2 regions of the Pelotomaculum schinkii genome follow, and region 1 is predicted to be linked to the other one. Evidence: riboswitches for the same ligand, from Rfam matches in the RefSeq annotation. Region 1 holds a riboswitch; the other holds the start of a gene.
The links. A riboswitch is a leader RNA that binds a small molecule or an ion and turns the genes downstream of it on or off. The one in region 1 is predicted to bind molybdenum cofactor.
Positions count from the first base shown of each region.

Region 2: another riboswitch for molybdenum cofactor. It lies ahead of Psch_RS08015 (RCC1 domain-containing protein); the one in region 1 lies ahead of Psch_RS13535 (molybdopterin-dependent aldehyde oxidoreductase).

Region 1 covers NZ_QFGA01000002.1:518,650-530,037, reverse strand. Annotated here, with positions in the region: gene Psch_RS13540 (sigma-54 interaction domain-containing protein) at 1-1,472, opposite strand, end outside; molybdenum cofactor riboswitch at 2,131-2,247, shown strand; gene Psch_RS13535 (molybdopterin-dependent aldehyde oxidoreductase) at 2,274-5,105, shown strand; gene Psch_RS13530 (pyridine nucleotide-disulfide oxidoreductase/dicluster-binding protein) at 5,248-7,542, shown strand; gene Psch_RS13525 (DVU_1557 family redox protein) at 7,539-7,742, shown strand; gene rpmB (50S ribosomal protein L28) at 8,339-8,530, opposite strand; gene recG (ATP-dependent DNA helicase RecG) at 8,634-10,706, shown strand; gene Psch_RS13510 (PhzF family phenazine biosynthesis protein) at 10,751-11,388, shown strand, end outside.
Region 2 covers NZ_QFGA01000001.1:1,720,485-1,731,872, forward strand. Annotated here, with positions in the region: gene Psch_RS08015 (RCC1 domain-containing protein) at 1-1,909, opposite strand, end outside; molybdenum cofactor riboswitch at 2,227-2,343, opposite strand; gene Psch_RS08020 (molybdopterin-dependent oxidoreductase) at 2,374-2,889, opposite strand; gene Psch_RS08025 (4Fe-4S binding protein) at 2,970-3,845, opposite strand; gene Psch_RS08030 (RnfABCDGE type electron transport complex subunit G) at 3,886-4,509, opposite strand; gene Psch_RS08035 (chitobiase/beta-hexosaminidase C-terminal domain-containing protein) at 4,812-5,741, opposite strand; gene Psch_RS08040 (molybdopterin-dependent oxidoreductase) at 5,959-7,071, opposite strand; gene Psch_RS08045 (FN3 associated domain-containing protein) at 7,251-8,147, opposite strand; gene Psch_RS08050 (S-layer homology domain-containing protein) at 8,224-9,765, opposite strand; gene Psch_RS08055 (DUF2149 domain-containing protein) at 9,838-10,152, opposite strand; gene Psch_RS08060 (MotA/TolQ/ExbB proton channel family protein) at 10,127-10,783, opposite strand; gene Psch_RS08065 (FN3 associated domain-containing protein) at 10,780-11,388, opposite strand, start outside.

The DNA of each region.
Region 1 (11,388 bases):
ATATCTTTTATTCCACCAACCCTACAGATTTTACTTGTTGAAAGAGCCCGTAATAATTTTATTTGGGTATTTAAAGGCATACTTTCAATTTCATCCAGAAACAGGGTGCCTCCGAAAGCTATTTCTATTTTACCCGGTTTCCCATTTGCTGAAGCTCCTGTGAATGCGCCCGGTTCATAACCAAACAATTCACTCTCGGCTAAATCGTGAGGTATAGCTCCACAATTTATTGCAACAAAGGGTTTACCCTTTCTTGGACTGGCATTATGAATAGCCTGAGCAAATAATTCTTTACCCGTTCCACTCTCCCCAAATATTAAAACTGAACCATGGGATTTAGCAACTTTTTGCGCTATCATTTTCATTTCGTCGAATTTTTCATTGCTACCAACAATATCATCAAATGTATAACTAGCCCTATTGCCTGGTAAATTTTGATCTATATTTTCCAGTAATATTACTTTATCTTCATACTTTTTATTAAATATTTTTCTAGTAGACATCAAAAATGATTTTCTTTTGCCTTTAATATCTAAAATAATTTCTTTTTTTTCTACACAATCATTATTGTCATATTGTAGCAGCGTGGAAACATATTTTAAAAGTTCCGGTACGATATCTTGTTCGTTAATGTTCAACATATCAATTATTTTATCATTATAACGGTTAATTGAGTTTTTATCATTAATATAAACAGCACCTTGAGGTAAATACTCAAAGGTTTTACTTATAGCTAAGTCATAGATACCCAATTTATCCAGGGTATCCATGGTAAAAGATACATTGTCAAGTATTCTTGCTAAAAATGTTACCAAGACTAAAGTATCTATTTTGTTTTGTTTATAACTGTAACTGGCAATATTTAAAGCGCCGATTACCTTTCCACTGCTGTTATGGACAGGAGCTGCCGAACAATAAGTATCATGAAGATATTTATTGAAATGTTCAGGTCCTAGCACCTGCACAGATTTATTTTCACGTAAAGCTATACTAATTGCAGTAGTTCCAATATCCATCTCAGATGAGCTGGCTGGAACGGGAAACATATCCCGAAGTTCTAACCCTTGATGCAAATAACTTGAAGCAAGCACTTGGACATTCCTGGCTTGGTTATCGAAAAGTTGTATATTCAAACCTTTTTTTCTGGCCATTCTTTGTAAGGCCAAAACAATATTGCCAAATCTATCGATCATGCCCTTACTATCTGATATTTGTTTTTTTATCTCTTCTGGAGATAAAATTTTTCTGTTGTTTAGGTTAGGATTAACCCCATATTCCACACTTCTCTGCCAGGATTCATAAATTAGCTTGGGAACTATATCTTTATTTATTGGTTTGCCATGAATAAACTTTTCCCATTCATATTCTATTTTGTAGAGCTTGGGCAATGTTAGATCATCAATAACCATATCTGTCTTTTTCATTAATTCATTAAAACAATTATGCAGACTTATAGAACTTTCAGCTTCCATACTTTCACATCCTTGTAAAATATGTCAATATACTGGAAGGTTAGTTCACGGATTAGTCCAAAAATACATGTAAGGAGTTTCTGCGTCATCCTTATATTGTAATAATTAAAAGATTATACCTTGGCAACGTCTATATTACCTATTCTTGTAAGAAATTCTATTATTTATTTTCTGTTTCTCCTTCTACCTTATATAAGTATACTCTATTGTGTAATAATTGCAAAAAGTATTAATACAAAGAGCTTCCCGAATATTAGTTCCAATCCCTTAAAAAGAAATCTTTGCTTCCCAAAGCTGCTCTGGAGATTGCCATTGGGGAGCAGGTCGTTGACTTGGAAAGCTGATAATATTCGAAGATGTATAAATTTTTCTTACAGTGTAAAAAAGATTTATACCTCGGTTAGATAACTCAAAAATAAAAAGTAGCCTTTTTATAAGTAAAAAACCAGGATGTAATTTTCGAAGAATTAATTTAGTCAAAAAAATAGGCTCTATCCTGGATTGAAGATATTCATTTTTCATAAAAAGCTTTTACTGGCATGCAACTTGCTCTTTATAGAGCCGGGCGAGGAGGTGATAGTGAAACATTCCCCATCTATTTCTTATAGGCCGGGTTATAATTTTGGCGTTTGACATTGGCGATGCAGTGGGTCTGATTCTAATTTTATAGCTCCGATCTTGGCGGGCTAATGCTATGCTACGACTGCCAGGACGTCAGGTGTGCGGGGAAACCGGCATGCCCTCCAGTGTGGAAAGGAGTACAGAATTATCTATGGTGATAAGCATGAAGGGTGGAAAACAATGGCAACAAAGAAGATGATGCTGTATATTAACGGCTCCGAACGTATGTTGGTTTGCGATCCCGAGACAGATACTCTTGCCGACGTTATAAGACGTCTTGGCCTTACCGGTACGAAGGTGGGCTGCCGCGTTGGACAGTGCGGCATCTGTTCCGTCATACTGGATGGCGCAGTTGTTCGCTCCTGCGTTAAAAAAATGAAAAACATTAAAGACGGCAGCAAGATTACAACCATTGAAGGGATAGGCGCCCCGACAAATCTGCATCCTCTGCAGTTGGCATGGATCATACATGGTGGAGTGCAGTGCGGGTTCTGCTCGCCCGGATTTATTGTTTCTGCAAAAGCGTTGCTTGATACCAATCTCAATCCCACAAGGCAGGAAGTTCGCGAATGGTTCCGGAAGAACCACAATGCTTGCCGTTGCACCGGCTATAAGCCGCTGGTCGATGCGGTCATGGCGGCCGCCAAGGTGATGCGCGGTGAAATGACCATGGAGGACCTTAATTACAAAATACCGGCAGACGGGAGAATATACGGTACGGGATATCCCAGACCGGCTGCCCTGGCTAAAGTAACCGGAACCTGCGATTACGGCGACGATATCGGCATGAAAATGCCTGACGCCCTGCACCTGGCTGTAGTCCTTCCCGGGGTTTCCCATGCCAGGCTGCTTTCTATAGATACTTCGGAAGCGGAAAAGATGCCGGGCGTTGAGAAGGTTATTACCCATAAAGATGTGAAGGGGAACAACCGTATTATGTGGCCCTGTGGCCATATACTCGCCAAAGCGGACGGTTTTGATCGCCCGATCCTGGCTGAGGATATGATCTATCACCGTGGTGATGTTATTGCTGTAGTGGCCGCCAGGACCAGAGCTGAAGCGCGCGCAGCAGCAAAAAAGGTTAAGTTTGAACTGGAGCAGCTGCCTGAATACTTAAATATTCTGGAAACAATGGCTGCTGACGCGCCGCAGGTAAACAAAGAATACCCCAATATTTATATTGAAGCTCCTTTAATTAAGGGACAGGATACCAGGAAGATCATTGAAAAAACCCCTTATGTTGTTGAAGGCAGCTTCTATTCCCAACGCCAGCCACATCTGGTTCTCGAACCGGATACCGACCAGGCGTATGTTGATGCTGACGGGGTTCTTACCATCCATTGCAAGAGTCTTTTCCTGCACATTAATATATTTACATTAGCTCCTGGTGTTGGTCATCCCGCCGAAAAAATCAGGATTATTGAAAACCCGACCGGCGCAAGTTTCGGATATTCGCTATCCCCTTATATGCCGGGCATAGTATCGGTTGCTACCCTGGCAACCGGAAAGCCGGTTACTATTACCTTGAGTTATGAAGAACATCAGCATATTACAGGGAAACGCGCTCCTTCTTTCTCAAACGCGAGGCTGGCATGCGACGAGAAAGGGAAGATTACGGCCTTGGAATATGAAATTGCTTATGATGAAGGGGCCTATACCGAATCTGCAGACGTGATCGCCCAGAAAGGACTTCGTTTCGTGGGCGCTCCGTATAAAATCCCCAATGCGATTGGTCTTTGCAAAACTGTTATATCCAACAATGCGGTTTCTACAGCTTATAAAGGTTTTGGTTCGCCGCAGTGCTACACCTGCTCGGAACAGCTCATGGATATGATGGCGGAGAAAATCGGAATGGATCCGTTGGAGTTCCGGTATATCAATGTCTATCGTGAAGGCGACGAGAGCATAAACGGCAACAAGTTCTCCGTTTACCCGATGCCCCAAATACTGGACAGGCTGCGTCCATATTATAAAGAAGCTCTGGAAAGAGCAAAGAGAGAGTCTACGCCTGAGAGAAAACGCGGCGTTGGTATCGCCTGCGGCGAATACAATGTAACCAGCGCGCCAAACGACCATACGGAAATTATTCTTGGGTTAAATCCGGATGGTACTGTGACGCATTATAACAATTGGCAGGATCAGGGACAAGGCGCGGATGCCGGCGCAGTTGTTCATACCTATGAAGCCCTGAGGCCGCTTGGATTGCGTCCGGATCAGATTAAGCTGTGCATGAATGATACGGCTTTGGCTCCTATGCACGGTCCCTCTGCGGGAAGCCGTTCCCATTATATGATCGGAAATGCTACCATCCACGCCGCTGAGCAGCTGATGAACGCTATGCGTAAACCCGACGGAACTTATCGTACTTACGATGAAATGGTTGCCGAAGGGATTCCCACAAAATACACAGGCGTATTTGACACCACCGGGATGACGTCCGACCTTGATCCGAACACTGGACAGGGGAGCCCGACTGCTGAATATACTTTCGGCACATTCCTGGCGGAGGTAGAGGTAGAGGTCGCCACGGGGAAAACCAAAGTGCTGAGGATGAAGTGCATTGCTGACGTAGGTGTCATCGGAAACATAGTAAATGTTGACGGTCAGGCGCTCGGAGGTATGATGCAGGGTATCGGAATGGCGCTGTCCGAAGACTATGACGATTTTAAAAAGCATACCAACCTTGCCGGCAGCGGCTTTACGTTTATCGATGCGACGCCGGACAATCTGACGACTGAATACATTGAAACCCCAAGACCCAGCGGACCTCACGGCTCATCCGGCTGTGCGGAACTATTCCAATCGTCGCCTCATGTTGCGGTAATCAATGCAATCAATAACGCTTGCGGTGTTCGAATTTACGAATTGCCTGCCAGGCCTGAAAAAGTGAAAGCGGCGCTTGAGGCTAAAGCCAGAGGTGAAGAAATCAAGCCCAGGAAGTACTATATGGGTGGCGACCTGCATGAAAAGATTGACTATATCAAAGCCAATCCTTTTACACCCAAAAATTAATTTCAAGACATTATTACCCTGAAACTAGTGGCGCCTAATAGATGAGTCGTGTCGCATCCGGACTGCTGCCAAAAAAAGGCCGCAGTCCGGATGACGGTTATGCAAATAGTTCATTTCAGGTAAAGCGTGTGAGGATAATGCGATGGAATTAAAGGATTTTAAAAATTGGGGGAGCCTCTGCACCCGGGATGAGCCTGTATTTTGCACAAATCAGTGCCCGCTTGGCGTCGACGTAAAAGGGATGGGGGCGAAGCTCAATGCCGGCGATTTTACAGGGGCCTATAAAAACTATAGCAGTCAGGTGCTTTTTCCGGGTATTGTCAGCAAAATATGCGACGAGCCGTGTAAAAGCGCCTGCCTGAGAAAAAATATTGATGAATCCATCTCGGTGAGGATGCTAGAAAAAGCGTGCTGTGATTTTACCGCCACCAAAGACATTCCCTCTTTTTATATGCCGCCCAAAAACAAACGCATTGCCGTAGTCGGCGGAGGTTTGGGCGGCCTAAGCTGCGCCGTAAAACTTGTCCGCAAAGGCTATGATGTGCACCTGTACGAAGAAAAGGACAGGCTGGGGGGAAGCCTTTGGGAACCGGGCAGCCATATAGCCCCGGAGGTCCTTGAAGAAGAGTTTGGCCGCATTACCCGTAACGATGATATCAAACTGCATTTAAATACAAAAGTAGGCTCTCTTGATGCGCTTGCGTTTGATGCTTTGTATATTGCTACAGGAAGAAGAGGGGAAACATTCGGGCTTGCGGGGGGATTTGACCCAATATCTCTTGCTACCGCTCAAAACGGCGTGTTTATGAGCGGAAAGACGGCAGGAAGAGAGGAAAGTTCGGTCCTCATTCCTATACGAGAGGGGATTAGGGTAGCCCAGTCAATTGAGTCCTTTTTAAAGGCAGGGAGGATGGGCGGTGAGGCGGGCAATCACGAGGTGGTTCCATCGCGGCTCAGTGCGGATATAGCCGGGGTGAAAAATAAAGCCGGCGTAAAGCCTGCCGGACCGGCCGGATATACCCCCGAGGAGGCTGTCGAAGAGGCAAAAAGATGCCTGCGCTGCGAGTGCAAAGCTTGTGCGGCAGCTTGTGAACTGATAGCGTATTATAAAAAGAAGCCCAAAAAAATTATTGAAGATGTTAACGCCACTTTGAATAAGGTTGAAGCAATTACAAAAAGAGTAGCCTCACGCCAGATCAACTCCTGCAATCTCTGCGGACTATGCAAAGAGGTATGCCCAACCAGTCTTGATTTTGAAGAGATATTTCTGGCCAGTCGAAGAGAACTGCACAGGGGAGGAAGCCTTCCCCTGGCTTTTCACGATTTTTGGATGAGAGATATGGACTTTTCCAACTCGGAGGATGCTTTTCTTGTCCTAAATCCCTTGGGTAAGGATACAAGCAGATATTTGTTTTTTCCCGGCTGTCAGTTGGGCGGCTCCGACCCGGGTTATGTCACCGCCACCTATGATTATTTGCTGCAGCGGCTTGAAGGCGGCGTATCCATCATGGTCGGGTGCTGCGGCGCCCCTGCCGAGTGGGCCGGAAGGGAAGAGGAACATTCTGCTGTTATTGCCCAGATTAAGAAGAACTGGGAGGCAATGGGGAGTCCGGGGGTGATACTCGCCTGTCCGACCTGTAAGAAGATGTTTGCGCAATATCTTCCCCACATTACGGTTACATCGCTGTGGACTATTGTGGCGGAGAAGGGTATGCCGGAGAACAAAAAGAGCGGTGAGGGCCAAACGGTGACTGTTTTTGATTCCTGCGCCAGCCGCCACGAGCCTGATGTGCGGCGCAGCGTAAGAGCCATCCTAAAAAATTCCGGTTATCAACTGGAGGAACTGGCATACAGCGGAGAGCGCGCGCAGTGTTGCGGATATGGAGGCCAGATTCATGCGGTAAACCTGCCGCTCCTTGATGAGATCGTCAGCAACAGGGTGAAGGGGACGCCTTATGATTACATTACCTACTGCACGAACTGCCGCGACACCTTTGCCAACGCCCAAAAACCGGCGGTTCATATGCTTGATCTGATGTTCTACGACAATATCAAAGCCCGTGCAGCCAGAAAGCCCCCTACCCTTACGCAGCGCAGGGAAAACCGGATTCAGCTCAAAAAACAGCTTCTTAAGCAGATCGGGGGAAGGGAGATGCAGCCGTCAGTCAGCGATTATTCCAGGATAAAAGTTTTCATATCTCCCGAAGTTATTGAGAAGATGGACAGAAACCTGATCGTTGCCGAAGATGCCCAGAGGACAATCCATTATTGCGAGTCCACCGGAAACAAAATACAGGATACCTCTACCGGGAACCTGATAGGTCACCTGCAGAACGAAGTGATCACCTATTGGGTTGTGTACAGGCCGGAAGGAGATGGGTTCAGGCTGGAAAGCATCTACAGTCACAGGTTGAACATAGAGGAGCATGTCACATGAGTGCACCGTTAGAGAAGCCGGCGCTGATCTGCCTGAAATGCAATGTCCAGCTTGAGCTGCGCAAAGCCTTCTTTACCTATCTTGGCTTTAACTTCAATACCGAGCTGCCAAGGTGCCCGGTCTGCGGGCAGATGTACCTGTCGGAGGAACTGGTCAAGGGAAAAGTAACTGAAGTAGAAATGTCTCTTGAGGACAAGTGAGATTTTTCGCTCAGGCCTCCGGTAATGCTGTCTTTTGCCTCGGAGAGCTTTGACCATGAAGCCCGCTTTAGAACAACGCTTATTTTTCATCAGAGAATTAAGCGTTTTTTTGTCGTACCCATAGCCACGCTCCCCCCCCAAAAAGAATAGAGATAAGGCTATAACCTGCTTAGCAGGTTTACAATACCACCAGGCAGTTAGAAATTTTTTAGTGACATTATTTAATCCAAGGGAAGCCAGCAAAGAAGACATTCTCGATATTTTGGAAAAGGCTTACTAGGGCAGATAATTATTGGGCTTTATACCGTTGAATTGGCTGCCGCGCCAGGGCGATAAACAGGTATATAACCCAGCGTATATTGTTGACTTTTGGTTAACCCGGTCCTATAATAACCCTGAAGTAAACACGGTGGGTGGAAGAATTTGAAGTCTTTTGTTATTAGGCCGGTCCGAGTTTGTCCAAAACCCCTGAGGTGTAAAAATCAGGGGTTTTGTAATCGCTTCATAAATTTGGCTATACTCAAAAGGTATTGGCCAATACAATGCAGAAGTAACAAAAAAACGGCCCCACGGCCGCTTTTTAAAAACTTCTTTGCTTATATAGCACGCTGTATCTTGCCGCTCCTCAAGCAACGGGTGCATACCAGAATTCTACGGGGACTACCGTCTATGATGGCTTTGACGCGCTGCAGGTTGGGCATCCAGGTCCTTTTAGTACGAATGTGTGAGTGGCTCATATTCATACCGACGCTAACGCCTTTGCCGCAAACGGCACATACTCTAGCCATAGATAACCACCTCCTTTGCATCACCACTACATTCTATCAAAAAACAAAAGGCGCCGCAAGGCCGGCTTAAGTTAAATTCCAGTTATTTTCCGAAAGGATTGCCATGCCTGCTGACTTTTTCGCAAAACCAGTACAGTACCTCAAGATGATCGGACCCCGGCGGGCCGCAGCCATGCAAAAGCTCGGCCTCTTTACGGTGCGGGATCTGCTGTATCATTTTCCACGGCGTTATGAAGATCGCTCCAGGCTTCTGGCGGCCGGCGCCTGCCCCCATGGGGAGACGGCCACCATCAGGGGGACCGTGCTGGCCGCGCAGGATTTAAAGCCAAGGCGCGGCTTAACTGTTACCAAGCTGGCTGTGCATGACGGGACGGGTATTTTCTACGCGGTATGGTTCAACCAGCCATTCGTCAAGAAAAACCTGTCTACAGGAACCAAACTTTTTGTAACCGGCAAAGTTGACAAGAGCTTTGGGCCGGTGCAGGTTATGGTCGAGGATTACGAGGTTGCGGAAGGCGGCGACCCTCTGGGCGCAGGAAGGCTGGTCCCCATCTACCCGCTGACCGGGCAGCTGACCCAGCGACTATTGCGTGCCGTCGTAAAAACAACTCTGGATGAGGCACGCTCAAATGCAGGTGAATTTCTGCCTGCTGAATTGCTTGGAAAATATAAGTTGCCGGTATTTGGGGACGCCCTGGCAAGTATACACTTCCCGGAATGCCGCGAGGACCTGGAAAAAGCCAGAAGACGCTTTATCTTTGAAGAGCTTTTTCTTCTGCAGTTGGGACTGGCGGTCCGGCGGGCAACTGTCGCACCCCGTCACAAGGAATACCGCTGCCGGCCGGACGGCAGGCTGACCAGTTCCTTTATCAATAATCTGCCTTATCGCCTGACCGGAGACCAGGTCAGAGTGTGGGGTGAGATCGCAGCCGATATGGAGTCCTCTTCTCCCATGCAGCGTCTCCTCCAGGGGGATGTCGGGTCCGGTAAAACGGTAATTTCCATACTTGCGCTGCTTAAGGCAGTGGAAAACGGCCTGCAGGGCGCCTTGATGGCGCCCACTGAAATCCTGGCCGAACAGCATTATCTGGTCATGAAGAGGGCGCTTTCATCTATTGACGTTGAGGCCGGTTTGTTGACCGGCAGCACCCCTAAAAAGGAAAAGGAATTACTGCTGCAAAGGCTGGCGGAGGGTGACCTGAAACTGCTGGTGGGGACGCACGCCCTGATTCAACAGGATATTTCTTTCCAAAGGCTGGGACTGGTGGTGGTTGACGAACAGCACCGCTTTGGCGTCCGCCAGCGGGCGGCCCTGCAGTACAAAGGAAACTGCCCCGACACCCTGGTTATGACCGCCACCCCGATCCCGCGCACCCTGGCCTTGACCCTGTACGGGGACCTGGATCTTTCGGTGATCAGTGAGACGCCTCCGGGCAGGCTGCCGGTCAAAACCTACGCGGTCCTTCCCAGCGCGCTTCATAAGGCCTATAAGCTGGCGGCAGACCAGCTTCGCCTGGGGCGGCAGGTTTATATTGTCTGTCCCCTGGTCGAAGAGTCGGAAAAAGTTGATTTGCAGGCAGCCACCGATATTGCAGAAAAGCTGGCGGCGGGTGAATTCCGCAACTACCGGGTCAGGCTTTTGCACGGCAGGATGAAAGCAGGGGAGAAGGAGGAAATCATGACCGCCTTCAGGCAGGGGGAGGTCGATGTCCTGGTAGCCACCACGGTCATTGAGGTGGGGGTGGACGTCCCGAATGCCACGATGATGGTGGTCCTCGACGCCGATCGCTTCGGCCTGGCCCAACTTCACCAATTACGGGGACGCGTCGGCCGGGGCGGCCACCAGTCTTACTGCATCCTCACCGGCAATCCCCGGACGGAGGAAGGCAAGGCCCGCCTGAAAGCGATGACGCTGACCGCGGATGGCTTTGCCCTGGCTGAAGAGGACCTGCGCTTGCGGGGGCCGGGGGAATTTCAGGGCACCCGCCAGTCCGGCTTGCCGGAGTTGAAAATTGCCGATCTCCTGCGCGATGTTCAAGTTTTCCAGACCGCCCGCCAGGAAGCGATCGCCCTGGCCGGGTCCGACCCAAACCTGACCCGGCCGGAGAACAGCAGGCTGCCGGCCGAGATAAAAGCCAGATATAGCGGGTCTGGCGGTTACATGGGGATTGGTTGAGGTCAACAACTTTGTTTTATTTTTATATCCGGGGAGGTAATTAAATGGCGAAGCGCGCCTTTTACATTGTGGATGTGTTTGCTGAAGAAAAATATGCCGGCAACCAGCTGGCCGTGATTAGAGCTGCCGGGACACTTTCCGGCGCCGAAATGCAGCGGATTGCCAGGGAGATGAATTATTCAGAAACAACCTTTATTTTATCTGACGACATAAAAGACGGCGGATATGACGTGCTGATTTTTACACCGGCAGAAGAAGTGCCTTTCGCCGGTCACCCTACATTAGGCACGGCCTATGTTATCCGACACGAGATACAAAAAGAACCCGCAGAAAAAATTATATTGAATCTGAAAGTCGGGCAAATTCCCGTTACATTTGACTCCAGCAGCAAAGACCCGGATACTTTGTGGATGAAGCAAAAGCAGCCCGTTTTTGGCCGGGTCCTTGAAGCAGGGCCGGTTGCTCAAGTCTTAAACATTGAAGAAAGTGAGATTGACTCCAGATTCCCTATTCAGGATGTTTCTACAGGGCTGCCTTTCTTTATCGTTCCCTTGAAATCGCTGGCTGCTGTGAAAAAAGCCAGTATAAACAGGGACAAATACTTCGAGTTAATCAAGAATACGCATGCCAAGGCGATATTCATTTTCTGTCCGGAGACGTACAACCGGGAAAACGACTTGAA
Region 2 (11,388 bases), on a different contig from region 1:
TAGGTACTTTACTACCGTTATCATACCCCATCTTGCCGTTACCGAGTTGACCTTGACTATTGTTGCCCCAGACCCATAACGATCCGTCGGTCTGCAGGGCCATCGTGTGGTTATCCCCGGCCGTAATTGCTTTCACATCTGTTAGATCAGAAGCTTGAACCGGCACAAGACTTCTCATTATTTTAGTCAGGTCCAGATCTTTATTACCTAACTGTCCACTCGAAGCGAAGCCCCAGCCCCAGACCGTACCGTCCTCTTTAATTGCTAAAGAAAATCCGCTTCCGGCGGCAATGGCCTTGAAGACACCGGTAAGGCCGGTAGCCTGAACGGGCTTATTGCTATTCGTTTGGGTACCGTCACCCAATTGTCCTTCGCTATTTTTGCCCCAGGCCCAGACCGTGCCGTCGTTTTTAAGGGCCAGAGCATGCTCCTTACCGGCTGCAATAGCCTGGACATCAGTCAGGCCGTAGACCTGCTCCGCAACAGTTCTTGAACCTCCGGCGCCGATACCCAACTGTCCATAGCTATTTTTGCCCCAGGCCCAGACCGTACCGTCGTTTTTAAGGGCCAGAGAAAAACCGTCCCCGGCTGCAATAGCCTGGACCCCGGTCAATCCGTAAACCTGTTCCGGGACAGTCCTGGTTCCGGATGTACCGCTGACACCGTTGCCCAGCTGTCCATACAAATTATAGCCCCAGGCCCAAACCGTACCGTCGTCCTTCAGGGCCAAAGTATGGTTGTAACCGGGCGCCGCCGCCGTGACCTCCGTTAAGCTGGAGACCTGCACCGGTGTGTATTTAGTTTCAGTACTGCCGTCACCAAGCTTGCCCTGGGCGCCGTCACCCCAGGCCCAGACCGTACCGTCGTTCTTGATCGCGACAGTATGCCGATCTTTCCCGGCCACGTAAACCATGTCGCCTGCGCCGGCGGAGCCGAACGGGACCAGGTATTCTTTAGTGACGATCTCGCTGTCCGACCGGCCGGGACCGATGACGACGGCTTTGATGGTGGTGTCGCTGTTAAGGGGGCCGATTTTGTGGTTTATTTCGTCCAAATCATCGCTTCGCGACGACCACCAACGCATGGCAATCCAGTTATACATGGGGCTGTCTATGGTCGGGTCGCTGCCGTCCAGGGTGTAATGAACCTTGTCTTCATCGTCGAAGGGACTGTGCATTTCCACCATGGTCCCTGCGGGTACCTCTCCAGGCGCCGGATTGACCGTGGGATTATCCCATTTGGGCACGGGATCGGTGAGCACCTCGATTTTTACTACCAATTTGGCAAACCTGGCGTTGGTCTGCTGGGTTACCGCCCGCTGCCCGTACAGCAAATGGTTTGCGTCCGAACGGCTAAAGTTGTCCGCAACCAGGATATCGTTATAACTTTGAGCAGAGAAACTTCTGTGCGCGATGATGGTATCCACTAATACTTTACCCGACGGGTCACCGGGAAGATGGCCGGGAAGGCCGCTGCTCATAAAATTAGGGAAACGATACCGGGGGGCGTTTAATAACTCCTCCACCGTAAAGGTAACTCTAAAATTGTCTCCGGAAGTAAATCTGATCTGTGTGGCTTCCGGCTTGAGTCCCCCGGCTAAATCAAGCAGGTCGGTCAGTTTGACGCCCTGCCCCCTGTACCAGCTCTTGGTGGGCCAGGTGTTAATAGTGCTGTAGATTACGTCTTGTTGTTGTAAATAAACCCCTTCTGATACTGACTCCGTACCCCGGAGCTGGTTTTGGGTAATGGTTACGGGCACGGGGCCGTTCAGCCCGGGCCCCGATATTATAATGTCACCCCCGGCGGCCAGGGCGTCCGCGGGCGCCATCAGACTAACCGTACCGGCAAGCAACAGCACGCTGAAGACGGTCAGAAAAAGCTTAAATACCCAACTGCTCCTTATACGCATGGAATTCCCTCCTTGTTTCAACAAATAATAGTCACACTGCTGAGAAACATTTACAACAAACCACTTCTCCTCTCTCAACTCGCACATCAGAGTAGCCCCAAAGACTTAATAGTTTTCAGCCTCCGTTACACCATCTGCCATATGGCATCAGTCCAGCATTCTCAACACCCCCTTCGTCAAATGGCCTGTCGGCGCTGAACCCCTGTACTTTGGAGAAAAAACCGGTCACCTCCTGCTTGTCCCGGCTACGGGTAGCCGGAAAGATTTGTAAAGCAAAAAAGCTTTGTCCCATTGGTTGAAAGGGACAAAGCTTTAAAGTCCGGCAGCTTATGTTTCCTTTCCTCAATGGGAGGCACGGCAGTTTCCCGGCGTACCCTGTGAGGCCGATAACCATAGTCTCCCTTAGGTCATGCGGCTCGGAAAAACATACTTATTTTTGTGAACTCAGTCATGCATATTTACTTCTACTGCAGTTCCAGGCTTGTGAGAAAATTGGTAAAGCGCTGTCCGAACTCATCCTGGTAAATAATGATGCGCATAGCGCCCTCCCCGCCGGTCTTGGTTTTTAACGGTTCACCGTGGTCGGCGTAAACAATGAACACATTATTCGGCCGCAGGACTTCAGACATGTTCACCCCGGAGGTGTAGTTGTCGATGCCTCTGGTTATGATCCTGGTACATTTTTGGGACAGACCCGGATCGATGCTGTTTAAGGCGTCCAGCAGCGGGGCGCCTGTAAACTCATGTTTGGTCATGCCGGAGGTGGACTGAATCACCATTTTCTTCTGCGCCGCCGGCAGTTTCTGAAGATCGGCAACTGTCAGGACGCCGATAACATTATCTCCTGTCTTAACTAAGATTTGGCCTTCCTGCAGGTTTTCATCGCCGCGGTTCAAAAACGCAAATACCACAATAATAATGACCAGTAATGCAATCACCGCATAGAGGATCTTCTTTTGGTCAACAGCCTTACTCTCCATCAACAATACCCTCCCAAGCATAGCCGGTTTTGGCCGGATGAGACAGGAGAACCATCCCCTTGCCTGTCTTAAACCTTTGGTTACATCCTGAAGCCTTTATTCTGGTCCAGCTTTTTCTTTAGCCTAAGCGTTTTTTCGCCAATACCTGCCTTGATGCCCAACAGGCCGTCCCGGCAACCCGCAAAACACTGCATGCAGCGGACGCATTCCGGACTATTGGGGTTGTTGTATATGTCTATCCCCAACTCACATTGCTCTTGACAGCCTCCGCACTTTTTGCAGTTATCCCTATTGATTTCGAACCTCAGCAGGCTTAGCCGGTTCAGGAGGGCATAGACCGCTCCGAGCGGGCAAATAAACCTGCAAAAAGGCCTGAAGATGATCATGGACGGCAAAACCGCGACGGCAAGCAAAACCAGCTTCCACTTGAACAAGACACCTGCCGTTGTCATCAGGGAAGGTTGTAACGCCATTAAGGGCAGGTACGCTTCCAGCGTCTCCACCGGGCATAAATACTTGCAGAAGGTCGAGCCGCTCAAATAAGTCAGACCAAGGGCCGGGAACAGGAGCACAAACAGGACCAGCACGACGTATTTTAAATAGACGAGTTTTATTAACTTCCGGCCGGGCCGGTACTTGGGCAGCGGTATTTTATATAACAGTTCCTGCATGAAGCCAAAGGGACAGAGCCAGCCGCAAAGGAACCTGCCCAGCAGTCCCCCCAGCAAAAGCAGCAGCCCGGAGGTAACCATAAGGAGCAGATAATTGCCGAATATAAGCGAGCTCTGGATCAGTCCCAGCGGACACGAGCTAAAAGCGCCGGGGCAGGAAGTGCAGTTCAGTACCGGCACACAGAGCCTTTTCAGAGGCCCGTTGTACGCCGTACCCTGCAGAAAACCGGCAATATGTCCGTTTATAAGCGCCGCTGTAATGGTCTGGACAACCCTTCTTTTCAATCATCACACTCCCGGATTACGTGGTAGCGGTATCCTTCCCCTACTGTATTTCCGTGACAAACCCTTCTACCTTCAGGGGTACCGGCTCAGCTTCCTCCCCCAGGAGCAACTCGCGGTAGGTCCCCATTGCGGCGTTGACCCCGTTGATCACTGCCTGGGAGCTTACTGTAGCGCAGGTAATCTGGATAATATCATTTGGCCGGGACGGCTCCAGAACCACTCTGTTTAAATAGGCGCCGGCGCTTTTGTTGTTAAACCGGTCCAAAAACCATTCTTTGGTCAGACTATCTCCTCCGTACAAGGGTGTCTCATCATGCTGCAATACTCTGATCCCCAGCAACTCGTTTTTTTCGCCATCTATTAAAACAAATAGGTCTATCGCGCTCCTGTAGCCCAGAGGACTTGATAAAAAAGCATAATTTTTCTGCTCGCCGCAAGTTATTTCGTAAGCATTTTTTACGGCAGGAAACTTTTCTTTAACTTCCTCCGTCAGTTCGATGCCCTTTATAGCTTCGTCTGCGATTTCCTGCTCGCTTCCCAGCAACTCCTGCAGGGCTTCCTTCTGGGGAGGCGTCATTTTTTTTGAATTACCGGAAGAGCACCCGGTCACGGTTAAAACCAGGATAGCTGCAGCAGCAAACAGCAAGACTACGCATTTTCGCACGCTTTCACAACTCCCATCTGATACCTGAGTTTCGCGTCCTTGCTTCCTAGGGTGGTATACAGCTCTACCGATATGTACTTCTGCTCACCGGCTTACCCTTGATCGCCGCTCCCTTAGTTGGAGATACACCTGGCAAAATAGGTCTCCTACCCTGAGGTGCGAATTCATTCGCCCAAATGCAACATTGGCTGCCACAAGTGCGGCGCTGGCGCGCCGTGTGCGATTGAAATGGCGCCTACATCGGCTGGTATTTTCATGATACGTGGCGCCACTCTAGCGGCAGGTATATGCCCCTTTTCCGCTCATTCCACATCGTAATTAAATATTGCTACCTGGCTGTTGTGTTTCCCGAAACCAATTGCAATAGCTTTAATGGTAACAGTCTGGTTAACCTGAATTGGCTTATTCAATTCCGGCCGGAAGTAGGAAGTGCTGGGATTATAAAGCAAACTCTTCGCATCCGGCTCACTCCCGTCAAGGGTGTAATATATCTTGACGAGATCCTGTTCAGGATGGCTTAAAACGACCCCTGTGCCCGGCTTTACCTTCCCGGGCGCAGGTTCGGCCCGGACCGCGCCCCACTGGCCCGGCGGCGTTGTCAATACTTCGATGGTGGTCACACCTTTGACGAAAGCGGCGGTGGCCGCATCGTTCAATCCTGTCTGGCCAAAAAGCAGGCGAAGTTTACCACTGGCCGCCTCACTCAAATTACTGGTGTCCTCCTGATACCCCCAGGCCAGGATCATAGGAACTTCCACTGCTCCCTCCGCACTGCCTTTCAACAGATCCGGATAGCAAAAACGCTTTTCCTCCAGCTGCTCTCTGGTAAAACTGGCGTTATAACCGTCCGCGGCCTTGAAGATGATTGTTTGCGCATCCTCTTTGATCCCGGCCTTTTGCAGCAGGTGGGTGAGCTTCACACCCTTACCGACAATAAATTTTTTGGCCGGCCAGTTGTTTACGGCCGAGTAGCAGGCGCCGGCCAGAGCGTCTTCCATGCTCTTCAGTTCGTCGGGGGTAAATTTGGTTTCACGCTCTACACCGTTTCCCGTAATCGTCAGCATGTCCGGTTCACCGCCGGGGTTGCCGGTTTCAAGGCCGGTACTGCCCGGCGCTATACCGGCCGTCTGCGGGGTCGTTTCCCGCTTCTGGTCCTGACAGCCTGTGATCAGGCTTAAGCATGCGATCAGCAAAACCGCCGCGAATCCTATTGTTTTAAGCAGCCTATTCATCCATAGCACTGTCATCTCTCCTGAGGCAGTATTTTGGGGGAACTTTCTCGTGCGCATTTCATCTGGGACATTCTCTAATTGGGGACATTCCCCGGCAGAGGTGTGTCCCCTTCCCGCTGGCGGAGGTGTGTTCTTTTGTTGCGAAGAATGATGCTGCTACTATGTGAATTGTTCTTCTGACGTCTAAGGTCCGGCGTCCGAAACGTATCTTCTTTCCTTAAACAGAACGGATGCGCATCAAGTTATCAATGAGGCTCAGCCCTTCCCCTTCCGTCCAGACTACCGGATAGGAGCCGTCATCTTGGGTAAGCAGAATTCCTTTGTTAAGGTCCTGCCCGCTTACCTTAACGCTATTGCCGTCTGTACCTACTAGCTCGAACTGCTTATTGTCAATATCCGTCAGTCCGACTTCCTCCAGAATTGCCCGTAAAGAAATCCCTTTTTGAGCTTCTATCTGCTGTTGCCCGGTTAATTCCACTATTTCCTCAGGGAAAAATGCCGCGTCCGCATTGGTGGAAAACCAGGCGATATGCATGACGTTCATACCCAGCTTAATATTGGGCGCCATGTTCATCGGCGCGCCCTCACCTGTAACTTTGATGTAATAGCGCTGGCTGACCATGTTTATGGCTTCATTCTTCTTGAAGCCATCCGATGATTTCATCGTAAAGAAGGCCTTGCTGTTGACATTGTCAAAGCGGGAAAAGATCTGCGCCAGTTCAATGGCGTCGTCTTTACTGCCGTAATACTCATACTGGTAAGGTTCAATCCCTTCCGCTAGGTTTTTAAAAACCCAAACGGAATTGATATCTTTCTCCGGAATCTCTTTGTACAAAATAATCCTGTCGACCATCTTCACCCAGTAGGGGCCGAACTCCCCCTGCACGCAGAGCCGCGCGGGGCGCAATTCGTCCGGCAGTTCACTTTGCCCGTCGATGGTTAAAGCCAGGATCAGCTGGCGTTCAGCCATGATCTCCGGCGTTACCAGACAATAATAATCATCCTTTCCGGCAAAGCCGATGCCCTTATAATCCTGATAATTGATGCCCGCGTGTTCCAGCACATCCTTGACCTCAGGACCGGTTGCTTTAAACTCTTCCAGAAGCCCGGTGGTACGGGTGAGACTGGCGTCAAGTTTTTGTTGGGGAAGCGCCCGCATTTCTCCTACAGTGATCTCTTTAGGCTGGTCTATGTCGCCCTCGACGATAACATTCTGGCTTTCATATTCCGGATTGCGGGTAGGAGTGTTCTGCTGGGCGCATCCGGTCAGGGTGATCCATATCAGGAGCAAAACCAGATAAAGATATATACCCTTTCCGCTCTTAAGCAACACATTACCCCCCCTTTACGACTCTGAAAATATTGTTGGGCTGCAAGTTTTCCTCCTTTTGCCGGCGTCGTACTGAGCGGCAGCGAAGGGGTTCACACCAAGATTCTTCATTATCGTTCAGAATGACATTGAAAAATGGCTTTTATCCTCTAATGGCGCCGTGATAGCGGCATCGCTGTCTATTGAATTCTGTATCGAAACTCAGCTATATCACTGTCATATTTGCCGAAACCCTTAACTAAAACCTTGATGGTCGTGTCCCGCTCGATTTTGATGGGCTTGTTCAATTCAGGCTGGTATGTGCTGGGATTATAGAGCGTGCTTTGTTCGGTCGGCGTGGAGCCGTCCAGCGTATAATACATCTTCACCTTGCCGGTTTCCTTATGCTGCAGTTTTACCGTATCCCCGGCGGCAACATATTCCGTCTGGGGAAAGACGGTAGCTTTCTCCCATTTTCCGGGGTCTTCCACAGTCACCAGGATCTCCCTGACGCCTTTGACAAAAGTGTGATTGGCCTGCTCGTTAACACATGCCTGCGGCATGATCAGGCATAAATCGTCCGCCCTGGCCTCGCTTAGATTATCGCTGTTTTCCACGTACTCATAAGCGATAACCGGCTCAACCGGCTGGGCGCCGGCCGGATCTCCCGCCATTACTTCCGGAAAATAATACCGCGGGGTATCCAACAACTGCTCCCGTGTAAAGGACCACTCGAAATCGTCTTTGCCCTTAACCGTAATGCATTTTGCCTCATCTTTAATGCCGGCGGCTTGCAGTACTGCCGCTAATTTGACTCCCCTGACCGCATACTTCTTTGCTGCCGGCCAGTTGTTGATGGTGGAATAGACGTGATCAAAGCGGGCGCCCGGCAACTTCAGCATCTCTTCCAGAGTCAGCCGGGGTTCTTTCGTCACACCGTTGCCGGTAACCACAACCGCCTTGTCGCTCTCATTGCTGCTGACCTTATCCTGCTGCGCACCCCCATTATTGCAGGCGGCAGTCAGGAGAATGCACAGCATGAGAAGAAGGCCAACCGGAAGGTAAATTTTTTTAGAGAGAAAACTTTTCACTTTCATTGATTTCACTTCCCGTCACGCCATAATAAAGCTGCAGAATGATAAGCGCCGGCATACGTTTGAGGACATTCTTCAACTATTTATTCAACGCATTTATAATTACCGTCACAGCCTCGGCTCTCGTCGCACTGCCTCCGGGCCGGATGGTGTTATCCGAGTAACCCTTCATAATCCCGTTTTCAGTAGCGGCGGCAATGGCCTCCCCGGCCCATGCGGAAATACTGCCGCTGTCGGCAAACCGGGGCGCTTCCGCGGCCGGCGCCAATTTGGCGGCCTTCACGATCATCACGGCCATCTGTTCGCGGGTAATCAGGTCGTCCGGACCAAAAGCACCATTGGCATAACCATTGACAAGACTGTTTGCCGCTGCCGAGGCAATGTAGTCCTTGGCCCAGTGCGCCGCTGTATCAGTAAAAGTCTTGCCGTCATTATCCTCGAGCTTGAACGCCTTCACCAGCACGGCGGCGAACTCGGCCCTGGTAATGGTGCTGTCGGGCTTGAAACTGCCGTCGGGATAGCCGCTGATGCAGCCCTGCGCCACCAGCTTATGAATGTTGTCCAGGGCCCAGTGGCCTGCGACGTCATTTAAGTTTACTGTCTGCTGCGGCTCTTCTTCTTTATTTTGCTCTCCTGTACCGGGTGCGGGTCCTTCTGTTCCGGGTTCAGACTCAGCCCCTGCGACCTGATAGGTGAAGGTGACGACATCGCTGTCGTACTTACCGGGACCAATCGTTATTGCCTTGATGACTGTATCTTCATTAATAGGTCCTACCGGGCAATTCACTTTGCCCAAATCATCCGCCCGCGCCGACCACCACCGTCTGGCAATCCAGTTATACATCGGGCTGTTCAAGGTCGGGGTGCTGCCGTCCGTGGTGTAATAAACCTTATCGTCATCCATGTGGGCGTTGCTCAGCGCTATCATAGAACCTGCGGGCGCCTCTCCACTAACCGGATTCGCCTGCGGAGCGTCCCATTTTTCCGGTTCTGCTGTGAGCACCTCGATCTTATTGACATATTTGCTGAACAAATTACCATTCTGCTCGGTAACTGCCCGCTGCCCCAGCATCAGCAGCAGTGCATTCAAGTCGTTCATATAGTCCGGGTTATCACTGCCTTCAACACTTTCCAGAGCGAGTATAGGCTCCACCTCTTTTGGGTTCGCTGCAGAGCCGGGAATATGCCCGTCGCCATCTTTTGCGGTATTACCCTTAAGGCCAGGGAAATAGTACCTTTTATCCTCCAGTAATTCTTTTACGGTCAGGTTTACTACGTAACCGTCGCTCGAAGTAAATCTAATCAGCCTGGCCTCCTCGGTCATACCCGCCTGCTTAAACAGGTCTCTCAACTTGACTCCCTTCCCGACATACCATTTCTTGGTAGGCCAGGTGTTGATGGCGCTGTACACATGCTGGTATTGTTTCATTGACTCAAGCTGTTCCCTGGTTAAGGTCAAAGGCGTGGTTACACCATCGCCCGTGATTTCGAGGGTATCCGTACCGGCGGCCAGGGCCGTTGCGGGCGTCATCATGTTAGCCATACAGAAAAGTAAAAGACCCAGTATGATTATTAAACAACCATAAAACCAATTCTTCCGCTGCAGACTTATAGCTTGCACTGTTAAACTCTCCTTTCTGTTGTATGCCAGCAAGATCCCGGGCGGTTACATCACGAATACGGACGAACCGGATTATTCACCGGTCAGCATAAACAGCTGCCCCGTAGCGGGATCCTTGTAAACCGTGCCCATCTTTTCGTAAAGTTTGCCCTCCCCTTGCGTTTCGATCAAATCGTCCCTGATCTCCGGTGTCCCGGTCACCTCCTGACCGCGATTAAGGTTGATGCGCTCCCCTACCCGGCTCAGGTCTACGTTCCAGTGTATGACCAGAGAAAGCATCAGACCGCAGGCAAAAACCAGCATGGCATCTACAATATTGATGGCGCCCTCGAGGGGACTGACATCTTCAGGTACTCTGCGTCTACTGCTCCTCAATCCGCCGTCCACGGGCAAACACCTCCAGCAAGCTTTCCATCAAGGCCTCAAGAGAACTCAAGTATCCCTCATACCATCTTTTCCGCAGCCGGGAGACGGCATAGGCGACGCCGGCGGCTGCCAGGCCGATCACGGTCGCGTCAAAGGCGGTGAGCAGTGATTCCGCCAGGGTCTTGGTGTCGCCCTGGCCCAGGGCGATCATACCGGGTCCCAGTGGAATCAGAGTAGCCATCAACCCCAACATGGGTCCCAACCGCGCCACCAGGTCAGTTCTGTTGGTGATCCTGGCATAATGCAGCTCCTCGGCGGCAAGCAGCTTGCGGGCCAGCGCCTGCAAGGAAGCGGCCGGTAAACTGCCGTGCCTGATTAGCTCGCCGAGAGCTGCTTTCTGTCGCCTGAACAGGCCGCTGCTCTCAATACCGCGCATGATCGCCCCGGCATCCTTACCCTGGAAGAATTCCACCATCTCCGGCACATTGACCTTCATCTTGCGCCGCTCGGTGAGGACCTCCACCAGCAGGCCGCCCAACTCTATTACCGAAACCGCCAACAACAATAGCAGAATGACAATGGCAGGCGCCAGTAAACCGGACGAAATAGTATGCATCGTATCTCTGAGCGGCGTCAACATATCAAGGGTCACATTTCAACCTCCCTCGCGTATTCCAGGTACCTTCTGCTTGCTCCGAAAAGAAACAGGAAAGCAAACACCCCTGCTGTATAAATGTCCATGTCATTATGCTCCAACTGCAGCTGCGCGGGTCCGGCATCGACCGACATCTCGTACACCTGAACAGGCTGGCTGTCCGGCGGCGCCGCAGAGACCTCCGGAGTTGTTGAAGCGGCGGCTAAAGCCTCCTTCTCCGCCAGATACTGCCCGTTTTCGACCGGCTTCTCCGGCTCGTCAGGCTCTTTCGGTTCAACAGGCTCCTCCTGGATTTCGTCGGCGCTTTTTGGCTCAGCTGCGGCCATATCCGTTTCCGCCGGAGCTTGCTCAACCGGCCCGGCCTGTTCCTCCTGCGCTTCAGGCTCTTCCTCAAGCGCAACAATCTGCCCATTACCAGCCTGCTCCTGGTTTGGCCCATTCACAACGCAGCTGGCCGTCAAGCCCCCAACTACCGTCTTTACGGTGATGACGGCCGTGCCCGGCCCGACAACCGTCACCAGGCCGGTGTTATCCACCGTGGCCACACTGGTGTCGCTGGAACTCCAGAGCACGCTCTTGTCGACGGCATTGCTGGGGCCTAC